DNA from 3 places in the Streptomyces sp. NPDC033165 genome. Region 2 is predicted to be linked to each of the others. Evidence: riboswitches for the same ligand, from Rfam matches in the RefSeq annotation. Region 2 holds a riboswitch; each other region holds the start of a gene.
The links. A riboswitch is a leader RNA that binds a small molecule or an ion and turns the genes downstream of it on or off. The one in region 2 is predicted to bind cobalamin.
Positions count from the first base shown of each region.

Region 1: linked by a shared signal. The riboswitch ahead of ACZ5WC_RS32435 (CoA-acylating methylmalonate-semialdehyde dehydrogenase) and the one ahead of ACZ5WC_RS23275 (ABC transporter substrate-binding protein) in region 2 are both predicted to bind cobalamin.
Region 3: linked by a shared signal. The riboswitch ahead of ACZ5WC_RS00125 (cobalamin biosynthesis protein) and the one ahead of ACZ5WC_RS23275 (ABC transporter substrate-binding protein) in region 2 are both predicted to bind cobalamin.

Region 1 covers NZ_JBVIPK010000026.1:6,036-13,744, reverse strand. Annotated here, with positions in the region: gene ACZ5WC_RS32465 (lipoate--protein ligase family protein) at 1-126, opposite strand, end outside; gene ACZ5WC_RS32460 (hypothetical protein) at 242-526, opposite strand; gene ACZ5WC_RS32455 (enoyl-CoA hydratase) at 576-1,385, opposite strand; gene mmsB (3-hydroxyisobutyrate dehydrogenase) at 1,382-2,308, opposite strand; gene ACZ5WC_RS32445 (enoyl-CoA hydratase/isomerase family protein) at 2,305-3,372, opposite strand; gene ACZ5WC_RS32440 (acyl-CoA dehydrogenase family protein) at 3,369-4,523, opposite strand; gene ACZ5WC_RS32435 (CoA-acylating methylmalonate-semialdehyde dehydrogenase) at 4,520-6,022, opposite strand; cobalamin riboswitch at 6,247-6,425, opposite strand; gene cobF (precorrin-6A synthase (deacetylating)) at 6,567-7,451, shown strand; gene ACZ5WC_RS32425 (hypothetical protein) at 7,462-7,659, opposite strand.
Region 2 covers NZ_JBVIPK010000010.1:83,512-91,220, reverse strand. Annotated here, with positions in the region: gene ACZ5WC_RS23285 (ABC transporter ATP-binding protein) at 1-743, opposite strand, end outside; gene ACZ5WC_RS23280 (FecCD family ABC transporter permease) at 740-1,831, opposite strand; gene ACZ5WC_RS23275 (ABC transporter substrate-binding protein) at 1,828-2,874, opposite strand; cobalamin riboswitch at 2,937-3,123, opposite strand; gene ACZ5WC_RS23270 (beta-ketoacyl-[acyl-carrier-protein] synthase family protein) at 3,280-4,503, opposite strand; gene ACZ5WC_RS23265 (acyl carrier protein) at 4,500-4,775, opposite strand; gene ACZ5WC_RS23260 (acyl-CoA dehydrogenase family protein) at 4,889-6,910, opposite strand; gene ACZ5WC_RS23255 (beta-ketoacyl-[acyl-carrier-protein] synthase family protein) at 6,972-7,709, opposite strand, start outside.
Region 3 covers NZ_JBVIPK010000001.1:18,454-26,162, reverse strand. Annotated here, with positions in the region: gene ACZ5WC_RS00135 (putative cobaltochelatase) at 1-1,349, opposite strand, end outside; gene ACZ5WC_RS00130 (cobyric acid synthase) at 1,346-2,977, opposite strand; gene ACZ5WC_RS00125 (cobalamin biosynthesis protein) at 3,018-3,995, opposite strand; cobalamin riboswitch at 4,123-4,277, opposite strand; gene ACZ5WC_RS00120 (hypothetical protein) at 4,432-4,677, opposite strand; gene ACZ5WC_RS00115 (inorganic phosphate transporter) at 4,690-5,958, opposite strand; gene ACZ5WC_RS00110 (class II aldolase/adducin family protein) at 6,236-6,895, shown strand; gene ACZ5WC_RS00105 (alpha/beta hydrolase) at 7,029-7,709, shown strand, end outside.

The sequences.
Region 1 (7,709 bases), on a different contig from region 2:
GAGGATCGCCTCGTCGGGTTCGAGGAAGAAGTCCCCGGCGACGCGGACGTTCCGCATCGCCCCGCCCTCGACGTCCAGGTCCACCACGACCAGCTTGCCGCCGGGAACCTTGTACTCACCGTGCACCGTGCTGCCTCCAGCTTCATCTACGAGGGCCCGGTTCGACGGATGAGCCGGACACAACCGGATGTAACGCACATCGGGGCCCGGATCATCCCGCGCGGACGACGGTCAGGCGTCCTCAGCCCTCCGCCACCGGCCCCGGCAGCGCCGCCAGTACCCGAGGCAGCCCGTCGGCGGGCAGCCTGCCGCCCTGCGCCATCTCGGCGGAACCACCGCCCGCCCGTCCAGCAGTCGCTTCACCGGCCTCGCCGCGTGCGGCCCCGCTGCCGGGCCGCCCCGTCGGCCGCCACCCACGACCGCCGCCCCGCTTCCCGGTGGCCGCGCCCGACGCGGCCGTGCCGGTGGCCGAAGCGCCCGGCCTCCGGCCTCGGGGCCGGCCGTCGACCCCGACCGGCGTACGCACGTTCCGTATCCGGTGGTGGCCGACGGCCGGTCCGTACCGCCCGCACGGATCAGCGGTGGGTGAACTCCGCGGGCCGCTTCTCGGTGAACGCCTTCATGCCCTCCTTCTGGTCGGCCGTCGCGAACACCGCGTGGAACAGGCGGCGTTCGAAGCGGACACCCTCGGCGAGCGTCGTCTCGAAGGCCCGGTTGACCGCCTCCTTCGCCATCATCGCGACGGGCGCCGACATCCCGGCGACCGTGCCCGCGACAGCGAGCGCCTCCTCCAGCAGGTCCGTGTCCGGGACGATCCGGGAGACCAGACCGGCCCGCTCGGCCTCCTCGGCGTCCATGTTCCGGCCGGTCAGACAGAGGTCCATCGCCTTGGCCTTGCCGACCGCTCGGGTCAGCCGCTGGGAGCCGCCGATGCCGGGGATCACGCCGAGGCGGATCTCCGGCTGCCCGAAGACGGCGGTGTCCGAGGCGATCACCAGGTCGCACAGCATGGCCAACTCGCAGCCCCCGCCCAGGGCGTAGCCCCGTACGGCGGCGACCGTGGGCGTACGGAGGTGACCGAGCCGGTCCCAGGCGGTGAACCAGTCGCTGAGGTACATGTCCATGTAGCTCCGCGGCTGCATCTCCTTGATGTCCGCCCCGGCCGCGAACGCCTTGTTCCCGCTGCCGGTGATGACGATGCAGCCGACGTCCGGGTCGCGGTCCAGTGCCTCGGTCGCCTCCACCGTCTCCCGCATGACGTCCAGGCTCAGCGCGTTGAGCGCCTCGGGGCGGTTCAGGGTGAGCAGGGCGGTTCGGCCCCGGCGCTCGACGAGGATGGTTTCGTACGGGCCCGGGGCGGACGCGTTCTCGTTGTTCTCGCTCACGGGGTGGCGCCCTTCTCTGTGTCGGTGGTGGTCGAGGAAGCGGCCCGGATGGCCCGGACGATGCCGGAGAAGTCCTGGTCCGCCCCGCTGCCTTCGGCGAAGCGCGCGTACAACTCGGCAGCCCTGAGCCCCAGTTCGGCGTCGACACCGCCCGCGCGCACCGCGTTGGCGGCCAGCGCGAGGTCCTTCGCCATCAGGGGTGCCGCGAATCCGGGGCGGTAGTCGCGGTTGGCCGGGCTGCCGGGGACGGGGCCGGGGACCGGGCAGTTAACGGTGAGCGCCCAGCACTGGCCGGAGGCCGCCGACGCCACGTCGTACAGCGCCTGGTCGGAGAGGCCGAGGCTTTCGGCGAGCACGAACGCCTCGCTGACGGCGATCATCGAGACGCCGAGGATCATGTTGTTGCAGATCTTCGCCGCCTGTCCGGCGCCCGCCGCCCCGCAGTGCACCGCCTTCCTGCCCATCGCCGACAGCAGCGGCTCGGCCTCCGTGAACGCGGCCTCCGCACCCCCGGCCATGAAGGTGAGGGTGCCCGCCTCCGCCCCCACCACCCCGCCGGAGACCGGGGCGTCCAGCGAGCGGTGACCGGCCGCCGCGGCCGCCGCGTGGGCGGCGCGGGAGTCGGCCACGTCGATGGTCGAGCAGTCGACGAACAGCGTGCCGGGGCGGGCCGCTTCGAGCAGCCCCTCCTGCCCGTACAGGGAGAGCACATGGCGTCCGGCGGGCAGCATGGTCACCACCACGTCGGCCACCGCGGCCGCTTCGGCGGCGGACTTCGCCCGCTCCACCCCGCTCTCCACGGCGGCCGCCAGACACGATTCGACAAGGTCGTGGCCGAGCACCCGGTGCCCGGCCCGGACGAGGTTGGCGGCCATCGGGCCGCCCATGTGGCCCAGCCCGACAAAGGCGACAGTCGTGGTCACCAGGGCACCTCCTGCGGTGAGTCGTCTGCGGCGAGGGACAGTTCCTCGCCGCCGGCCGGTGCGAAGTACCGGGCCACGTCCGCGTCCGTGACCTCCACGAGCGTCCCCGGAGTCCAGCGGGGGTCGCGGTCCTTGTCGATCACCTGGGCCCGGATGCCCTCCACCAGGTCCGGCGAGGCCAGGGCCGCGTACGAGACGCGGTACTCCTGCTCCAGCACCCTTTCCAGCGGCCCCAGTTCGCGCGCCCGGCGCAGTGCGGCGAGGGTGACCTTCAGCGCGGTCGGCGAACGGCCCAGGATCGTGGCGGCCGCCTCACCGGCCGCCGGGGCGTCGGACGCGAGCAGCCGTTCCACGATCTCCTCGACCGTGTCGGCGGCGTAACAGTGGTCGATCCAGGACCGGTCGGCCTCCAGCACGCCGGGCGGTGCGTCATGGACGTGCCGGTGCAGCACCGCCGCCGGGGCCTCCGTCCGCAGTTCGGCGAGGAACGCGGGCAGGCCCTCCCGCGGTACGAAGTGGTCGGCCAGCCCGCACAGCAGCGCGTCCCGGGCCCCCACCACCGCACCGGTCAGGGCGAGATGGGTACCGAGCTCCCCGGGGGCCAGCCCCAGCAGATACGTGCCGCCGACGTCCGGCACGAAGCCGATCCCGGTCTCCGGCATGGCCACCTTCGAACGCTCGGTGACGACGCGTACGCTGCCGTGCGCCGAGACGCCGACCCCGCCGCCCATCACGATGCCGTCCATGACCGCCACATACGGCTTGGGATAGCGGGCGATCCGGGCGTTGAGCCGGTACTCGTCGCGCCAGAACGCGGCCGAAGCCCTGCCGCGCGCCCGGGCGTCCTCGTAGATGGACCGGATGTCGCCGCCCGCGCACAGGCCGCCCTCCCCGGCCCCGGTGATGACGACGGCCGCCACCTCGGGGTCGTGCTCCCAGCGGTCGAGCGCCGCCGCGATCGTCTCCACCATAGGGTGGGTGAGGGCGTTGAGCGCCTTGGGACGGTTCAGGGTGAGCACCCCCGTACGCCCCTCGACGCTCACGCGCACCTGCTCCTCGGTCATCGCAGGCCTCCCGTCAGGCTCCTGGCCACCACGACGCGCATGATCTCGTTGGTCCCTTCCAGGATCTGGTGGACCCGCAGGTCCCGGACGATCTTCTCGATGCCGTACTCGGCCAGATAGCCGTAGCCGCCGTGGAGTTGGAGCGCCCGGTCGGCCACCGAGTAGCCGGTGTCGGTCGCGAAGTGCTTGGCCATCGCGCACAGCTGCGGGGCACCGGCCACGTTCCGGTCCAGCGCCTCGGCGGCCTGCCGCACCAGGGCCCGGGCGGCGGCCAGTTCGGTCGCCATCTCGGCCAGCCGGAACTGGAGCGCCTGGGCGTCCAGCAGCCTGGTGCCGAACGCCTCCCGGTCCGCGAGGTGGGAGACACTGCGGTCCAGGGCGCTCTGCGCGCCGCCCAACGAGCAGGCGGCGATGCCGAGTCGGCCGCCGTTGAGCCCGTTCATCGCGATGCGGAAGCCGCCGCCCTCCTCGCCGAGCATCCGGTCCGCGGGGATGCGCACCCCGTCCATCAGGACCTGCCGGGTGGGCTGCGCGTTCCACCCCATCTTCTTCTCGTCGGCCCCGAACGACAGCCCGGGGTCGTCCCGTTCGACGAGGAAGGCGGAGATGCCGCGCGGCCCGGCCTCGCCGGTGCGGGCGAGCACGATGTACAGGTGCGAGGCGCCCGCCCCGGAGATGAACTGCTTCGTGCCCGTCAGCACGTAGTGGTCGCCTTCGCGCACCGAGCGGGTGCTCAGCGCGGCGGCGTCGGAGCCCGCGCCCGGCTCGGTGAGGCAGTAACTGCCCAGCTGCTCCATGGCGCAGAGCGCGGGCAGGTGGCGGCCCCGCTGGGCCTCGGTGCCGTACCGGTCGATCATCCAGCCGACCATGTTGTGGATCGACAGATAGCCCGCGATGGACGGGCAGCCGGTGGCCAGGGCTTCGAAGGCGAGGACCCCGTCGGAGCGGGACAGCTCCGACCCGCCGACGTCCTCCCGTACGTAGACGCCGCCGAGGCCGAGCCCGGCCGCCTTGCGCAGCACGTCGACGGGGAAGTGCTTGTCCTGGTCCCACGCCACTGCGTGCGGGGTCAGATGTTCCTGGGCGAAGTCCAGGGTCGTCTCGACGACGGCGAGCTGGTCGTCGGTGAGGAGCGTGGTCACGGCGCTCACCCCATGGTCGGAATCGTGAAGCTCGCGCCGTCCCGGACACCCGAGGCGGGCCAGCGCGAAGTGACGGTCTTCGTACGGGTGTAGAAGCGGATGGCGTCCGGCCCGTGCTGGTTCAGGTCCCCGAATCCGGACCGCTTCCAGCCGCCGAACGTGTGGTACGCCACCGGCACCGGGATCGGCACGTTGACGCCGACCATGCCCGTGTCGACGCGCCGGGTGAAGTCGCGGGCGGTGTCGCCGTCGCGGGTGAAGAGCGCTACGCCGTTGCCGTAGGGGTGCTCCGAGGGCAGCCGCAGCGCCTCCTCGTAATCGGCGGCCCGGACCACGGACACCACCGGGCCGAAGATCTCCTCCTGGTAGATCCGCATGTCCGGGGTGACCCGGTCGAAGAGGGAGGCGCCCGCGAAGAACCCGTGCTCGTGCCCCTCCAGGGTGAAGTCGCGTCCGTCCACGACCAGTTCGGCGCCCTCCTCGACGCCCAGGTCGACATAGCCGCGCACCCGGTCCACCGCGTCGCGGCCCACCAGCGGACCGAAGTCGGCGTCCGGGTCGTCCGAGCGGCCGATCCGCAGCTCGGCGATCCGCTCGGTGAGCCTGGCCACCAGCGCGTCGGCGGTGGCCTCGCCGACCGGCACGGCCACCGAGATCGCCATGCACCGCTCGCCCGCCGAGCCGTAACCGGCGCCGATCAGCGCGTCCACCGCCTGGTTCAGATCGGCGTCCGGCATCACGATCATGTGGTTCTTCGCCCCGCCGAAGCACTGCGCGCGCTTCCCGTGAGCGGCGGCGGTGGAGTAGACGTGCGCGGCGATCGGCGTCGAGCCGACGAAGCCGAGCGCCTTGACCCGCGGGTCCTCCAGCAGGGTGTCCACGGCCTCCTTGCCGCCGTTGACGACGTTCAGGACGCCGGGCGGAAGGCCCGCCTCCAGGAAGAGCTCGGCCAGCCGCAGGGGCACCGAGGGGTCCCGCTCCGAGGGCTTCAGGATGAAGGCGTTGCCGCAGGCCAGAGCGGGGGCGGCCTTCCACAGCGGGATCATCGCCGGGAAGTTGAACGGGGTGATGCCCGCCACCACGCCGAGCGGGCGGCGCAGTGAGTGGACGTCGATCCCGGCGCCCGCGTTGTCGCTGAACTCGCCCTTCAGCAGGTGCGGGACACCGGCCGCGAACTCCACGACATCCAGCCCGCGCGCGATGTCGCCGTGCGCGTCGGCGACGGTCTTGCCGTGCTCGGAGGAGAGCAGCCGGGCCAGGGAGTCCTTCTCCTTCTCGACGAGCTGGAGGAAGCGCAGCAGCACGCGGGCGCGGCGCTGCGGGTTCCACTCGCCCCACTCGCGCTGGGCCCCGACGGCGTCGGCGATCGCCGACTCGGTCTCGGACCGGCCGGCCAGGGGCACCCGGGCCTGGACCCGGCCGGTGTTGGGGTCGTGGACATCGCCGTAGGCGCCCGAGGTGCCGGACGTGTGCTTGCCGCCGATGAAATGGGTGAGTTCGCGGACCATGGAAGCCTGCTCTCGTCGGTGAGATCGTCAGGTGAGATCCGGGGATGGCGCACAGGCCCGCCGCACCCGGTGCACCGGTCGGGTGCGCGCGGACGGAAGGGCTCGCCGTCGGGGGACGCGAAGGGCGGGGACCGTCAGGGGGCGTGGAGAACCGCTCGCCGGGACGGGCCTGCGGGGCCGTGGGTGCGGACCGGTGCCATGCGTGTCTGCTCCATCCTCGTGGAAACACGGAACATCCCGCGGCCGGTATCCTGACTCCCGGATCAGCGCGCGTCCCCTTGCCTTCCCGACGGCTCCTTCGCCGCCAGTGGCGTGTCCTGCGAGGACGAACTCCCCGGTCACAGTGGCGGGACCGTGCCGGAATCACACCGGCTTCCCTGACACCACGGGCCTTCGGAGCACCCGGCTGCATGCCGGGCACCCACTGCCCCGAAGATATAGTTGGACGTCCTAGTAAGTCCACCCCGCCCGGCGTGCGGCCGGTGGATCATGGCCCGGTCCGTGACGCCTGGCATGATCGGCAGACATGGCGGACATGGCTGACATCAGCGAGGCACCACGGCACATTCTCGTCATCGGCATGGGCGCCGGTGACCCCGACCATCTGACCCTGGCCGCGGTGAAGGCCATGCGCCGGGCCGATGTGTTCTTCGTCCTCGGCAAGGGGCGCGAGAAGGAGTCCCTGACCCGGCTGCGGCGCGACATCCTCGACGAGCACCTCACCGGCCCCTACCGGGTGGTGGAGGCCGAGGACCCGTGGCGCGACCGCACCCAGGACGACGGTGCGCGCTACACCTCGGCCGTGCACGACTGGCGCCACCGCCGCGCCGACATCTGCGAACGCCTGATCATCGAGGAGCTCGCGCCGGGGGAGTGCGGGGCCTTCCTGGTGTGGGGCGACCCGTCCCTGTACGACAGCACGCTCGCGATCCTGGCGGACATCCGGGGCCGCGGCACGGTGAATTTCGGCCATGAGGTGATCCCCGGCATCAGCAGCGTCTCCGCCCTCGCCGCCCGGCACCGCGTCACCCTGAACCGGGTCGGCCGCCCCATCCGCATCACCCCCGGCAGACGGCTCGCCCAGGGCTTCCCCGAGGACGACGGCGACATCGTGGTGATGCTCGACGGCCACGAGACCTTCACCCATCTGACGGGCAGGGGCCTGTGGATCCACTGGGGTGCGTACCTCGGCACCCCCGACGAGATCCTGGTCTCCGGCCCGCTCGACGAGGTCGCCGGCCGGATCCGCCGACTGCGCGCGGAGGCCCGCGAACGGCACGGCTGGATCATGGACACCTACCTGCTGCGGCAGGGGCGGGACGAGGCGGAAGGGGCGGGCCGCCCGGCGGAGGACGCGGGCCGCCCGGCGGAGGACACCGGCCGCCCGGCGGAAGGCGCGGACGGCTCCGGGGATGGCCCGCTCGGCTGACCGTCCGGCGTCAGCGCCGGGACTCGTGTTCCCGGATGACGCCCAGCCCGTGGCCGAGGCTCGGGCACTCGGCGCTCAGGTCGTCACCCCGCACCAGGTAGTTGTGCACCCGGCCGTCCGCCGGCCGCTCGATCGCGCGGTACTGCGTGCCGTTCACGGTGATCGTCCAGTCGTCGCCGTCCTGGGCCCACCCAACTGTCTTCTTCATATGGCGTTTTCCGTTCCTCGGTCGGTTCCGCCGGGGGTCGGCGGGCCGTG
Region 2 (7,709 bases):
GGGGTGACGACGGCGCGCACCCGGTAGACGTCCTCGATGAGTTCCTCGGTGAGCACCTCGGCCGGGGCGCCGCCCGCGACGACCCGGCCCGCCTTCATCACGGTGATCCGGTCGCAGAACATCGCGGCGAGGTTGAGGTCGTGCAGGGCGATGACGCTGGTGACGGGGAGGGCGGCGACCAGGGCGAGCAGGTCCAGCTGGTGCTGGATGTCGAGGTGGTTGGTCGGTTCGTCCAGGAGGAGTTCGCGGGGTTGCTGGGCCAGGGCGCGGGCGATCTGGACGCGCTGGCGTTCGCCGCCGGACAGGGTGTGCCAGGACTGCCCGGACCGGTCGGCGAGGCCGGTGCGCCGCAGTGCGTCGGCGACGGCTTCCTCGTCGGTGCGGTCCGGGGCGGACCAGGCGCGCCGGTGCGGGATGCGGCCCAGGCGTACGACGTCGAGGACGCTGAGGTCGACCTGGGTGACCGCGTGCTGGTCGACCACGGCGATCCGGCGGGCGACGGTACGGCGGCCGAGACCGGCGAGGGGATGGCCGTCCAGGGTGACGACCCCGGTGGCCGGGGCGAGGAGGCCCGCGAGAATCCGCAGCAGGGTGGACTTGCCGGAGCCGTTGGGGCCGAGGAGCCCGACGGTGGCGCCGGGCGGCGGGGCGATGTCGACCCCGTCGAGGATGAGCCGTCCGCCCGCATTCCTGCTGACCCGCTCGGCGCTCAGCCCGTGGGCGGGGGCGGCGGTGTGCGTCATGCCGTTCTCCGGGTGCGGTAGAGGACGAGGACGAAGACCGGGACGCCGATCAGGGCGGTGACGACGCCGACCGGCACCTCCTGCGGGTCCAGGACGGTCCGGGCGAGGGTGTCGACCCACACCAGGAACACGGCCCCGGCGAGCGCGGTGACCGGGAGCAGTCGCCGGTGGCCCGAACCGGTCAGGGCACGGGCGGCGTGCGGCAGGACCAGGCCGACGAAGCCGATCGCCCCGGCCGCGCTGACGAGGGCGGCGGTGAGCAGGGCGGTGGTGCACAGCAGCACGATCCGGGTGCGGCCCACGTCGACACCGAGCGCCGCGGCCGCGTCCTGCCCGAAGGCGAAGGCGTCGAGCGTACGGGCGTGGGCCAGGCAGACCACCAGGCAGACGGCGAGGACGGCGGAGCAGAACGCGACCTCGCTCCAGCCGACGCCGCCGAGCGAGCCGAGGAGCCAGAACAGCACTCCGCGGGTCTGCTCGGCGTCGGCGGAGGTCATCACGACGAAGGAGGTGAGGGCGGAGAAGAGCTGCATCGCGGCGACGCCGGAGAGCACGACCCGGTCGGTGGTGCCGCCCAGGGTGTGGCTGAGCAGCAGCACGAGGGCGAAGGAGCAGATCGCCCCGACGAAGGCCCCGGCGGACAGGGACACCGCTCCCCCGCCGACGCCGAGCACCACGATCACGACCGCCCCGGTCGAGGCGCCGGAGGAGACGCCGAGGACGAACGGGTCGGCCAGCGGGTTGCGCAGCAGGGACTGCATCACCGTCCCGCACACCGCGAGCCCCGCGCCGCACACGGCGGCGAGCAGGGTCCGGGGCATCCGCAGGTTCCAGATGATGCCGTCCCGGATCGGGCTGAGCTCCGAGTCACCGATCCCGAGGTGGGCCGCGACGGCCGACCAGACGTCGGGCACGGAGATCCGGGCGGGCCCGATGGTCACGGCGACCGCGACGGAGAGCAGCAGGAGCAGCAGGCCGCCGGCCCAGAGCAGCACGGCGAGCGGCCCGCCGCCGCGGGCCGGGCGGGGCCGGTCGGCGAGGGGCGGTGCGCCGGCCCGCTCCACGGCCGTACGACTGTCCGTGCTCACCCCGCGAGGCCGAAGTCGCGCAGTCCGGCCGCGACGCGCTCCAGGCCCTCGACGGTGCGGATGGTCGGGTTCATCGCCTGGCCGCTGAGCAGCACGTAACGGCGGTTCTTGACGGCGTCCATGGTCTGGGTGACCGGGTTGGACTCAAGGAACTCGATCTTCTTCTCGGCGCTCTCGGCGGTCTGCGTCGTACGGCTCAGGTCGCCGATGACCAGGACGTCGGGGTTGCGGTCGGCGACGGTCTCCCAGCTGATCTGGGGCCATTCGTCGTGCGTGTCGTCGAAGACGTTCTTCGCGCCGAGTTCCTTGGTGATGACGCCGGGGGCGCCGCAGCAGCCCGCGAGGTAGGGGGCCTTGGAGTCGGAGAACCAGTACAGGAGCGACGCTTCGGAGGCGTCGATGCCCTCGGTGGCCTTCTCCACCCGCGCCTGGAGCTTCTTCACCAGGGCGTCACCACGCTCGGGCACCCCGAACACCTGGGCCAGTTCGCGGACTTCCGTGTAGACGCTGTCCATGGTGAGGGGTGCGGTACGGGCTCCGTCGCCGCCGCCGCTGTTGTCCTTGCCGGTGCAGTCGGCGGGCGAGATGTAGGTGGGGACGCCGAGCTTCTCGAACTGCTCGCGGGGGGCGACGCCGCCCTTGGCGAGGGTCGAGGCGAAGGAGGCGCTGAGGAAGTCGGGTTCTTTGTCGAGGACCCTCTCCGACGACGGCCGGTTCTCGGATATCCGCTCGACGCGCGCGTTGGCCTTCTCCAGGCCCTTCATGACCGGGTCGCTCCAGGTGGCGCTGCCCGCGAGGCGGTCGGCGAGGCCGAGCGAGAGGAGGATCTCCGTCGACCCCTGGTCGACCGAGACGGCCCGCTGCGGCGGGGCCTTGACCGTGACGGTGCGCCCGCAGTTCTTGAGGGTGACCGGATAGCCGTCGGCCTTGCCGCCGCCGTCGGCGGCCCGGTCGGTGGTGGTGCCGCAGGCCGTCAGCAGGACGAGTCCCGCAGCGAACAGGGCAGCGGTGCGTATCGGGGCGGGCAGGGCCGTGGGCAGCACGAAAGGACCTCGGTGTCTCTGGGCCCAGCCGCGGAGCCCGTCGTACGGTTCCCGTGCCCCGGTGCGGGGCGCGGGCGCCAGCAGGTCTTCGGACTCGGGTTCGTCCGGGCGGGACGCCTTCCCGGAGCAGGTGAGTACTCCAGTGGCCGTGGCCCCGCCCGTCCCCCTCACCGCTGCGCGTCAGTTCCGGTTTCGCACCGGATTCCCTGACCCCGTCGTTGGGGTTCGACTGGCCCCGGCAAGCTATCACGCGCCTTCGCGCGGAATCAGAGGCGGTGAGACGAGAGTGCGCTGGGGATGACGTCCGGGAAGGCGGCCGGGGCGGGACGGTACGGCGCGGGATCGTCCGGCCGCACCGGCCCGCCGGCTTCCGTTACGGCGTTACGGCGTTACGGCGTTACGGCGTTACGGCGCCTGTAGGGCGATCACCGCGTTCTGGCCGCCGAAGCCGAAGGAGTGGCTGACGGCACGCCGGAAGGGCAGTTCGCGCGGCGTCTTCGTGACGCAGTCGATGTCGAACCCTGGGGCCGGGGCGTCCAGGTTCGCGATCGGCGGGATCAGCCCGTGCTGGAGCGTGAGGATCGTCAGACCGGTCTCGATGGCCCCGGCCGCCCCCATGCAGTGGCCCAGTACCCCCTTGGGGGCGGTGACGGGCGGCCGGTGCGGGTAGGCCCGGCCGATGAGGGCGGCCTCGGTGGCATCGCCCTGGGAGGTCGACGTCCCGTGCGCGTTGACATGGCCGACGTCCTCGGCGCGCCAGCCCGCGTCGCGCAGTGCGGCGTCCACGGCCGCCCGCGCGACGTCCCCCGAGGGGTGGGGGCTGGTGGGGTGGTGGGCGTCGGTGGTCTCCCCGACGCCCGTGATCAGCGCCCGGGGTGCGGCCCCCCGGGCGTGCGCCTCGTCGGCCCGCTCCAGGACCATGACGGCGGCGCCCTCCCCCATGACGAGACCGGCGCGGTCGGCGGCGAAGGGGCGGCAGAGGCGGGCCGGGTCGCCGTCCCGCGGTGCCGCCGCGCCCGAGCGGGCGAGGCCTGTCATGGCGACCGGGAACACGATCGACTCGGTGGCCCCGGCGATCGCGATGTCGCACCGGCCGAGGGTCAGCAGGTCCCGGGCCACGGACAGCGCGGTCACCCCGGACGAACAGGCCGTGCACGGCGCCAGGCTGGGCCCGGTGGCCTTCATCCGGATGGCGATCTCGGCCGCGGGCATGTTCGGGATGGTGAGCAGGATGCCCGAGGGCGAGGTGGCCTCGGGGCCCCGCCGTTCCAGGGCGACGGCCTGTTCGGTGAGTCCGGCCGAGCCTCCGCTGCTGGTGCCGACGACGACGGCGACGCGGGCTCCGTCCCAGTGCGCCGGGTCGAGTCCGGCGTCCGCGACCGCTTCCCGGGCGGCGAGTACGGCGAACTTGACGTACCGGCCCATGCGGAAGGCCGTACGTCCGCCGACCGCGTCGTCCAGGTCGATGCCGGAGACCGTGCAGGCGAAGTCGACCGCGCAGCCGTCCAGTTCGGGGACGGTCCGGGCGGGCGACCGCCCGGCCAGGACCCCCTCCCAGGTGGTTTCGGTGGTGGTGCCGACCGGGGTGATCATTCCCAGGCCGGTCACGGCGATGGCGGGTCGCTTCATCGGGTGTTGCTCACCGGCACCGTGGCCCCGGCCGCCGCGCCGCCGACGGCCGCGTCGATGAACGCGGAGACGTCGGCCAGCGTGGCGTCCTTGTACAGCTTCTCGGAGTCGGCGTCGACGCCGAGGGTCTCCTTGATGATGACCGCGAACTCGGCCACCGCCAGGGAGTCCATCTCCAGGCTGTCCATGGTGGATTCCGGCAGGATCTCGGCCGCGGGCACCTTGAACGTCTCGGTCAGCACCTCGGTGATCTTCGGGTGGATGGTCTTCACGGTGATTCCTCTTCCTGTGTGTGTCATCGGCGTCGTGTGATCGGCGTCGCTGGAACGGCAGGTGGTCGAACGCAGCGACCCACCGCCGAAGTAACTGGAAGACGATCTTCCGGTTACGCCCTGGGGCGAACCGATTCGTCTACGCTCACCTGCGGCTTCTCGAACCATCGGGAGACCATGGACGTGGTTCCCCAGTACGCCAGCAGGACCCCGCGGACGCCCAGCGACGCCACCCTCTCGCGCAGCGGGCGCCTCCTGCTGCCGCGGGCGGGCCGCCGGAACTCCCCGGGACGGCCCCCGGCTCCGGCCATGCGGCCCCGGTGCCACGGCCCCTCGGGGTCGTCGTAGGCCGCCGCGTAACCGGGTCCGGCGATCGGCCAGTCCGACATCAGCCGCTCCGGCAGGGCGAAGGACTCCACCAGGGCGGGGGTGTGCCGGGCCACGGCCGCGATCGCGTCCTCCACCGCGTCGGGGAGAAACGTGACCTGATCGGCGGTCAGCCGTCCGGTGGCGAGCAGGTCGCCGCTGTTGCGGGCGATCCACCGCAGCGCGAACAGCCGCCGGAGCTCCGCGAGCCGATCACGCGCGGGCCCTTCCGGCAGGGAGGCCACGGCCTGCTCGAACGCCTCGCCCGCCTGCCGGTAGCCGTACGCCTCGACGCCGAGCAGCGCGGCCGGGGAGGCGGCGTTCCAGCGCCCGAGCCGGTCGCCGGGCGCGGCGGCGCTCATCCGCTCGCGGGCACGGGCGAACCACAGGTCCTCCACGGCCGTGAGCAGCCGGTCCAGGAAGGCGGGCTCGTCGAGGTCGCCTGGCCCTTCGTCCGCCGCCTCCCGGGTGGTGGCGCTGAACAGCATCTCGGCGGCGGCTTTGGCGTGCACGGCCAGGTTGTCGCCCTCGGCGGTGATCGCGCCCTCGATGCCGGTGAACAGCTCGGTCATGCCGTTGTTCTCCAGCAGCCCCTGGGCCCCGCACCGCTCACGGCACTCGACGATGACGCCGCGTGCCTGCCAGGTGATCCAGCCCTTGGCGACGGCCACCAGACGCTCCGCCTCGTCCCGGTCGGCGTCGGGAGCCGACTCCCAGCGGTCGAGCGCCCTGCGGTGCAGCAGGCTCATCGCGAAGACGGTCGCCATCGCGTCGGCCAGCGGCCCGTGGTGGGTGCGGTGGGCGTAGACGGGGACGCGCTGCGCGGCCCGCGACCCGGTGATCAGCCGGTGGCCCGCGTAACGGACGGCGATGGCCAGGGTGACCCGGGCGGAGCCGACCGCGCAGGCGCTCATGGAGAGCTTGCCGGGGGTGACACGGCCGATGGAGGCGAGGAACCGCCTTCTGCGGTTGGCCAGTTCGCTGGTGAACCGGCCGCCCTCGCCGATCCGCCCCTGCGCACCGTCGAGCAGCGCGTCACGCGGGACGAAGTACTGGTCGAAGGAGGTCAGACAGTGGTCGACCGGCGATCCCATCCGGGCGGGCAGCCGCCGCACCCGTACGCCCGGCAGGGCGCGGACGTCGTCGGTGAGGGGGGCGAGGAAGAGGAAGACGCCGTGGTCGGCGCCGTCGGCGAGCAGCCTCGCCGCCACCACACCGGACTTGGGACCGCCGGCGGGGCTGGTGTTGGGCATGAACTTCTGCGCCCCGGCGTGCGGGGTGTGCAGGACGAAGCCGTCGCGTTCGCGGTCGTAGGTCGCGGTCGTCTCGACGGCCGCCGCGTCGTTGCCGTGGGCCACCTCCGTACAGAGGAAGGTGCCTACGCGCTGCAGGGCGAGGTAGTCCGACAGATCACGGAGTGTGCCCGGGTCATGGTCGAGGAGGCTGCCGAGGAAGAGGTTGTAGTGGATGCCCGCGACGGTGGTCAGCGCCGGGTCGACCGGGCCCAGCCACTCGTGCAGGGCGGCCAGTGCCCGGGGGTCGGCGGCCAGCCTCGCGCCGCTGTCCAGCGCGTTGTTGAGGATGCGCAGTCGGTGGTAGGAGAGGGCGAGCCGTTCGTCAGGGGTGCCGCCACCGGGGCGGCGAAACGGTTCTGTTGTGAGCAGTCGCCGCCAGAAGCCGTGCTCCCGGCGGAAGTTCGGCCCGAAGAGCACACCGGTGAGCAGGTCGTTCGTGGACGGCGGGGCCGCGTCGTTCGTGGTTACGGTCACGGTATGGGAACGATCAAGGAACGGCGAGGACACCCCTCGCCGTCCCAAACGGCCGTACGGATCAGGTGCGTTGGAAGGCGAGGGCGACGTTGTGTCCGCCGAAGCCGAAGGAGTGGCTCACGGCCGTCTCGATCCGCCGGGGACGTGCCTCCTTCAGCACGCAGTCGAGCGGGAACGCGTCGGGGAGCGCGTCCAGGTTGGCGATCGGCGGAATGACGGAACGTTCCAGCGTCAGGACCGTGGCCACCGCCTCGATCGCGCCCGCCGCCGCCAGGGTGTGTCCGACGACGCCCTTGGGCGCGGTCACCGGCGGGCGGTGCGGGAAGAGCCGGGAGATGAGGGTGGTCTCCATGGCGTCGTTCAGGGGCGTTGAGGTGCCGTGGGCGTTGATGTGGTCGACCTCTCCGGGCGCCCAGCCCGCCTGGTCCAGGGCGGCCTGCACGGCCCGTTGGGCGCCCTGGCCGTCGGGGGCCGGGGCGGTGGGGTGGTGCGCGTCCGTGCTGGACCCGGCCCCGGTGAGCAGGGCGCGCGGACGGCCGCCCCGGGCGCGGGCCGTCTCCACCCGCTCCAGGACGAGCATGGCGGCGCCCTCCCCGATGACGAAGCCGTCCCGGTCGGCGGCGAACGGCCGCGAGGCCCCCGCCGGGTCGCCGGTGCGGGTGGACAGGGCGCCCATCCGGGCGAAGGCGGTCACCACCAGCGGGGTCAGCACCGATTCGGCGCCGCCCGCCACCACCACGTCGCAGCCGCCGCCCAGCAGCAGGTCGCGGGCGACGGCGATGGCCGTGGCCCCGGAGGC
Region 3 (7,709 bases), on a different contig from region 2:
GTCAGCGACCCCTGCGGGCGGCGCGCGCCGGTGGTACGGCCGTGCTCGGTACGGGCCCGGGAGCGCCGCCCGGCAGCCCCCTCACCGAGCCCCGGCACGCTGAGCATCTTCGTACGGAACGGCTCGGCGGCGGTCACCGGCTGCTGCTCGGCGCCGGCGGACCGGCCGGGCGCGTCGGGAGCGTTTTCGGGGGCCTGCGGCGGAGTGTCGCCGCCCTCGCCGGCCGGAGGAGGAGTGCGGTCGCCATCGGCCTGGGGCGGCACACCGCCCCCGCCCCCGCCCCCGTCGTTGCCGCCGCCATCGGGATCGTCGTCGGGGTCTCCCGGGTCGCCGTCCTGCTCACCGGCCTCGTCGAGGGTCTGGTCGAGCTTGTCCTCGTCCAGTCCCGGAGCGTCGAACGGGTTGCGGCGACGCCGGTGCGGGAGCGCCAGCAGGGCGGCCTGCCGTACGTCGTCGGCGGTGACCTCCTCGCGTCCGGCCCAGGCGGCGAGCGCGGTCGCGGTACGGGCCATCACGATGTCGGCCCGCATCCCGTCGACCTCGAACGCGGCGCAGGTGGCGGCGATCTGCCGCAACACGCCGTCACCGAGCACGACACGGGGCAGCAGGGCGCGCGCGGCGGCGATGCGCTCCCGCAGGGCGCTCTCCTCCGCGGCCCAGCGCGCGGCGAAGCCCTCGGGGTCGTCGTCGTACGCGAGCCGGCGCCGCACGACCTCCACCCGCTCGTCGGTGTCCCGGGACGCGGCCACCTCCACGGTCAGCCCGAACCGGTCCAGCAACTGGGGCCGCAGCTCGCCCTCTTCCGGGTTCATCGTCCCGACCAGCAGGAACCGTGCCGCATGCCGTACGGAGACGCCTTCGCGCTCGACGTACGAGGCCCCCATGGCGGCCGCGTCCAGGAGCAGGTCCACCAGGTGGTCGTGGAGCAGGTTGACCTCGTCGACGTACAGAATTCCGCGATGGGCGTCGGCCAGCAGCCCCGGCTCGAACGCCTTCACACCCTCCGAGAGCGCCCGCTCGATGTCCAGCGCCCCCACGAGCCGGTCCTCGGACGCCCCGACGGGCAGCTCGACGGTCCGCGCCGGGCGCGACACACCGGGGGCATCCGCGTGCGGCCCGTCGGGGCACGCCGGATCGGGGGCCACCGGATCACAGGAGAACCGGCACCCCGGTACGACGGAGACCTCGGGCATGAGGGCGGCCAGCGCCCGGACGGCGGTGGACTTGGCGGTCCCCTTCTCGCCCCGCACGAGCACCCCGCCGACGGCCGGACTGACGGCGTTGAGCAACAGCCCGAGCCGCAGGTCGTCCTGCCCGACGATCGCGGTGAAGGGATACGGCGTACTCACTTGGCCTCCTCGTTGACGTGCTCTTCAGCTCTGACGTGACCGGTCACTGCAAGCCCCTCCGGCGATCGAGGAGCGGGGTCCGGGCCGGCGCCCCGGCTCTCCGACGACGCACCCGCCCCCGACGGCGGCGCCCCCGGCGGCACGAACGGCAACCCGGCCGGCGCCCCGCCCTCGATCAGCCGCCACAGCGCATCCGTATCCGCATGCTCCTCCACCAGATCCCCCAGCCGGTCCAACTGCTCCTCCCGCAGCACCCCGAAACTCGTGTCCGGCGCAGGAACGAACCGCCGCCCGGCGGCCCGGGCCACCTCCGCCAGGAACCGCCGCCGGAACGCGTCGCTCTCCAGCGACCCGTGCCAGTGCGTCCCCCACACCGCCCCCACCCGGCACCCGTCCAGGAACGGTTCCCCGCCCCGCACATCGGCCACCCCGTGGTGGATCTCGTACCCCTCCACCACCTCACCCAGCGCCGAACCCACCGGCCGCGCCAGCGTCTTGGCCCGGTCGAAGCGGACGGTCACCGGCAGCAGCCCCAGCCCGTCCACGACCCCCGCCCGCGACTCCACCTCGTCCTCGATCCGCTCACCGAGCACCTGGAACCCGCCGCAGATGCCCAGCACCGGCCGGCCCTCCGCCGCCCGCCGCACCAGCGCGTCCGCGAGACCCCGCTCGCGCAGCCAGGCCAGCGCCTTGACCGTGCCCCGCGTCCCGGGCACGACCACCAGGTCCGCGTCGGCCAGCTCCTCGGCCCGGTCCACGAACCGCACCACGACGCCCGGTTCGGCGGCCAGCGCGTCCACGTCCGTGAAGTTCGACATCAACGGCACCGCGCACACCGCGACCCGCAACACGTCCTCACCGTGCGGGGGAGCCACGACCGACTCCCGTACCGCACCCCGCAGGGACACCCGCAGGCCGTCCTCCTCGTCGATGCCGAGTCCGTGGGCGTACGGCAGAACTCCGTACGTCCGTCGCCCGGTCAGCCCGGTCAGCATGTCCAGCCCCGGTTCCAGCAGCGAGACATCACCCCGGAACTTGTTCACCAGATAGCCCGCGACCAGCGACTGGTCCTCGGCGCTGAGCAGCGCCGTCGTCCCGAAGAACGAGGCGAAGACCCCGCCCCGGTCGATGTCCCCGACCACCAGCACGGGGAACCGGGCCGCCCGCGCGATGCCCATGTTCACGATGTCGGTCCGGCGGAGGTTGATCTCGGCCGGCGAACCGGCCCCTTCGCAGATCACCGCGTCATAGGCCGACCGCAGCTGCTCCAGGCAGTCCGTGACCGTCCCGAGCAGCGCCTCCTGGCGCCCCCCGTGGTAGCCCCGGGCGCTCATCTCACCGACCGGCCTGCCCATCAGGACCACCTGGCTGGACCGGTCGCCGCCCGGCTTCAGCAGCACCGGGTTCATCAGGGCGGTCGGCTCCACCCGGGCCGCCTGCGCCTGCATCGCCTGGGCGCGCCCGATCTCCGCGCCCTCGCGGGTCACGAAGGAGTTGAGGGACATGTTCTGCGCCTTGAACGGCGCGACCTTCACGCCCCGGCGCACCAGCCAGCGGCAGATGCCCGCCGTGACGACGCTCTTGCCCGCGTCCGATGTGGTCCCCGCGACCAGCAGCCCACCACTCATGCCCGCTCCCGTTCCCGTACCGCGTTCCGTGCCGGACCGTTCATGACCGCCCCCGCTTCTGTCCCGCAGCCGACCGCCCGGCGGCCCGCCCCGCGACCATCCGCGCCGCCACGCACACACCCAGAGCCAGTGCACTCACCCGGCGCGACAGCCGCACCGCGCGTTCGATGTCGTCGCCGCGCACGTCCCGGCCGGACTCCCCGTTCAGTACGGGCCGGTGCTCCACGCGCCCCGCGTACGCCAGCGTTCCTCCCAGCCGTACGCCGAGCGCCCCCGCGAACGCGGCCTCCACCGGTCCCGCGTTCGGGCTCGGGTGGCGCCCCGCGTCCGCCTTCCAGGCGCGTACGGCCTCGGACGGCCGCCCGCCCGCCACCACGGCCAGCGCGGCCGTCAGCCGGGCGCCGGGCCACCCAGCGAGGTCGTCCAGGCGAGCCGAGGCCCAGCCGTAACGCCGGTGGCGGGGCGACTTGTGGCCGACCATCGCGTCGAGCGTGTTCACGGCCCGGAAGCCGACGAGTCCGGGCACCCCGCCGATGGCGCCCCACACGAGCGCGCCGACGACGGCGTCCGAAGTGTTCTCGGCGACCGATTCCACGACGGCACGGGCGATACCCGGCCCGTCCAGGGAGTGCGGGTCGCGCCCGCACAGATGCGGCAGCCTTTCCCGGGCCGCCTCAAGGTCCCCGGCGGTCAGCGCGCCCCCGATGGCGCGGGCCTCCCGGCCCAGGGACGTACCGCCGACGACCGACCAGGTGGCGGCGGCGGTCAGCGCGACGGCGAGCGCGGGGCGCTCCCGTACCGCACGGGCGGCCAGCGCGGCGGCCCCCACGGCGCCTCCGGCGCAGATGAGGGTGTGCAGCGCGCCCCGGCCCCGGTCGTCACGCCACAGCAGGGACTCCACGCGTGCGGCGGCCCGGCCGAACCCGGCGACGGGGTGCCCCCGCCGGGGGTCGCCGAACAGCGCGTCGGCGACCATTCCGGCCGTGGCGCCGCACGCGAAGAGGCGATCGGCACGCACGGCTCAGCCCGTCGTGGGTCGGGGCGTTCCGGAACGAGGGGGCACTGGATGCGGCGCACGGCGGCCGGACATGGCATAGGTCCTTAACTCAGGGTCCGCGCCCTGGTTCGACGAGAGCGGCGACGAGAGTCTCCTGGCTCCCGGATCCGCAGCTCCCCCGGCCTTCCAGCCCGTGCGCGACGGGCCGTGACATCCGGTGTCCCGACAGGTCGTGACGTCCGGTGTGGGGGAGTGCTCCCCGGTGACAGTGGCGGGACCGCGCCGGACTCGCACCGGCTTCCTCTGCTGTCGCCGTGAATGGCTCCGGCAGTCCACCACGCTGCGAGAACAGCCGTCAACTTGCTGTTGACCTGCGGAGGCCCGGTGTGCGCAGACGCACATCGGGCCGGACACACACGAGGTGTGTCCGGCCCGATGAGGGGTGCCGTGGGACGCGTCAGGCGACGATCAGATAGATCCCGTAGGAGACCGCCGCCACGCACGCCGCGAAGCAGGCGTACGCGCTGGTGCGCGCCAGCGCGGCGGTTCCGCCGGAGGCGCCGCTGCCGGAGCCGCTGCCGCCGGCCGGGGCCGACAGCTTCGAGAGGGCGACGATGCCCAGGGTGAAGACGCCGACCAGGGCGACGGTGATCACGAGACTGACACCGAAGACGGTGGCGAGAGCTGCCCAGTCGATTTTCATACGGATCTGTCCTTACACCGTGGCCGCGGGGCGGGGCGTGTCGTCGGGTGCCGCGGCCGGGGCCGGGATGGTGGTCGAGAGGTCGGAGACCGGTGCGCCCGCGGGGGGCGGGGAGACCGCGGCGATGGCGGTGGTGACGACGCCCTGCGGCTCGTCCGCCGTCGCTTCCTCGGTGTCGTTGACGTTGGTGTGGTCGACCGGCTGGCGGCGCGAGGCCAGCCAGATGGCGAAGGAGCCGCCGACCAGGATGGCCGCGGTGAGGGCGACACCCCAGGGGCCCTGCTTGGTGAGGAACTCGGCACCCGCGCCGACCAGACCCGCGGCCGGGAGCGTGAGGCCCCAGGCGACGAACATCCGGGTGGCGGTGGACCAGCGGACCACGCCGCCCTTGCGGCCGAGGCCCGCGCCCATCACGGCACCCGAGCAGGACTGGGTGGTGGAGAGCGAGAAGCCGAGGTGCGAGGAGGCCAGGATGACGGTCGCCGCGCTGGTCTGGGCGGCGAAGCCCTGCGGCGGCTGGAGGTCGGTCAGGCCCTTGCCCATGGTGCGGATGATGCGCCAGCCGCCGAGGTAGGTGCCGAGCGCGATGGCGACACCGGCGGAGACGATGACCCACATCGGCGGGTTGGAGCCGGGGGCGAGGACGCCGCCGGTCACCAGGGCCAGGGTGATGATGCCCATCGTCTTCTGGGCGTCGTTGGTGCCGTGGGCGAGGGAGACGAGACCGGCCGAGGCGATCTGTCCGGCCCGGTAGCCCTTGGCCGTCGACTTGAGCTGGTTCGGGTCGGTGACGTTCCGGTTGATCCGGTACGTCAGCCGCGTGGCCAGCATCGCTGCGAGACCGGCGACCAGCGGAGCGGCGACCGCGGGCAGCAGCACCTTGGTGACGACGGTGCCGCCGTTGATCGAGGACCAGCCGGCCGACATGACCGCGGCGCCGATCAGACCGCCGAACAGGGCGTGGGAGGAGCTGGAGGGCAGGCCGACCAGCCAGGTCAGGAGATTCCACAGGATGGCGCCGACGAGCGCCGCGAAGATGACCTCGGTTCTGATGCCGTCTTCGTTGACGATCCCGCCGGAGATCGTCTTGGCGACCTCCACCGACAGGAAGGCGCCGATCAGGTTGAGAACGGCGGACATCGCCACCGCTGTCTTGGGCTTCATCGCGCCGGTCGAGATGGTGGTCGCCATCGCGTTGGCGGTGTCGTGGAAACCGTTCGTGAAATCGAACACGAGAGCTGTTACGACCACAATCGCAAGCAGCAGCGTGATGTGTTCCATTTACCCAGGCAATCGTTCGGCGTCAGTGGCTCGTGGACCGTAGGCAACCTGGGTGAACGGAAGATGAACTGAGCAGGGCGCTGTGGTGACCCCAACCGGAGGCGACTGATTCCGCTTGTGTGCGGGAGGGGCGGCGGGAGTCCCCTGGGGCGCCGTCTGGTCTGCCCTTTACTGCTCGTTGGTGAAGTTTTTGAGGCGCGTCTCCGGCTCCGGAGGAGATCCCGGTCACGTGGGGCACGACGTTCCGGTTTCCGCCCCCCGCCCCTACGCTCGCCCCATGAGCGAGCAGCAGCCGGAATCCGTCGCCCGGACCTGGGAGGAGGTGGTCGCGACCGCCCGCCGCAGCGCCGCGGACGGCCTCGTCGTCGGCACCTCGGGCAATGTGTCCGCCCGTGTCGGAGACCTGGTCCTGGTGACCCCCAGCGGGGTGCCCTACGACCGGCTCGGCCCCCGTGACACGGTCGGCGTCGACCTCGACGGCCGCCAGGTCGTCGGGGACCTCCGGCCGACCAGCGAACTCCCCCTCCACCTCGCGGTCTACCGCGAGACCGGCGCCGCCGCCGTGGTCCACACCCACGCGGTGCACGCCACCGCCGTCTCCACGCTGCTGCCCGAGGTGCCGCTCGTGCACTACGCGGCCGCCATCCTCGGCGGCCCCGTCCGCACCGCCGCCTACGCCCGCTACGGCACCCCGGAGCTGGCCGACGCCATGCTCACCGCCCTGCGCGACCGCACCGGCTGCCTCCTGGCCAACCACGGCACCGTCACCTACGGCGACACCCTCGACCAGGCCTACGAGCGCACCGCCCAGCTGGAGTGGCTGTGCCGGCTGTGGCTCACGGCCGACTCCGTACCGGGCCGCACCCCGGCCCTGCTCAGCGAGGCCCAGCTCGCCGAGGTGACCGAGGCGCTCAGGACCTACGGCCAGCCGGGCTGATCCGGAGCGCCCGGGCACGGGAAGGGGCGCGGGGCGCGGGCAGACCCGGGGCGCGGGCCGCGCACGGCCCCCGCCCGCCCCGCACGGCCCCCGCCCGCTGGCACCCCGCCGTCCGCCCCACGACACTGGAGCCGTGCGCCCGGCAACTGCGACGGCAACGGCCGTCACCACGATCCTCGGCGCCGGTGCGGCAGCGGTCGCGGCCGGCCGGTACGCCAGCGACGCCGCCCTCAAGGCGGCCCCCGGACGGTCCCTGCCCGCCGACCGCAGACTCACCGTGCACGCCACCGCGGCCGGACAGGTCACCCTCACCCGATCCTTCTCCGCGCTCCGGCCCGGCACGTACGGGCTGGCAGGCCCCGATGTCCACGCGGTGGTCGGGCCTGTCGTCGAAGGGGCCCCCGCCGCCGCCGACACCGTCGTGCGCAGGCTGGAGCGGGTCATCCACGGCCTCCTCGAACCGGGCGCGAAGGTCCGGCTCACGACTGAGCTGTACGACGGGGACCCGGGCAGCGACCTCGGCCTCGACCACCGGGAGGTGGAGATCCCCGGCGAGCTCGGAACGCTGCCTGCCTGGTACGTACCCGGCGCACGCCGCACCTGGGTCATCACCGTGCACGGCCTCGGCACCACCCGGGCCCACCCCATGAACCTGATGGGCTTCCTCCACCGGCACCGCTTCCCCGTGCTCGACCTCGCCTACCGGGGAGACCCCGGAGCCCCCCGCTCCGCCGACGGCCTCAGCCACTTCGGCGCCTCCGAGTGGCGCGACGTCGACGCGGCCCTCCGCCACGCGTTGCGCTACGGGGCCGCG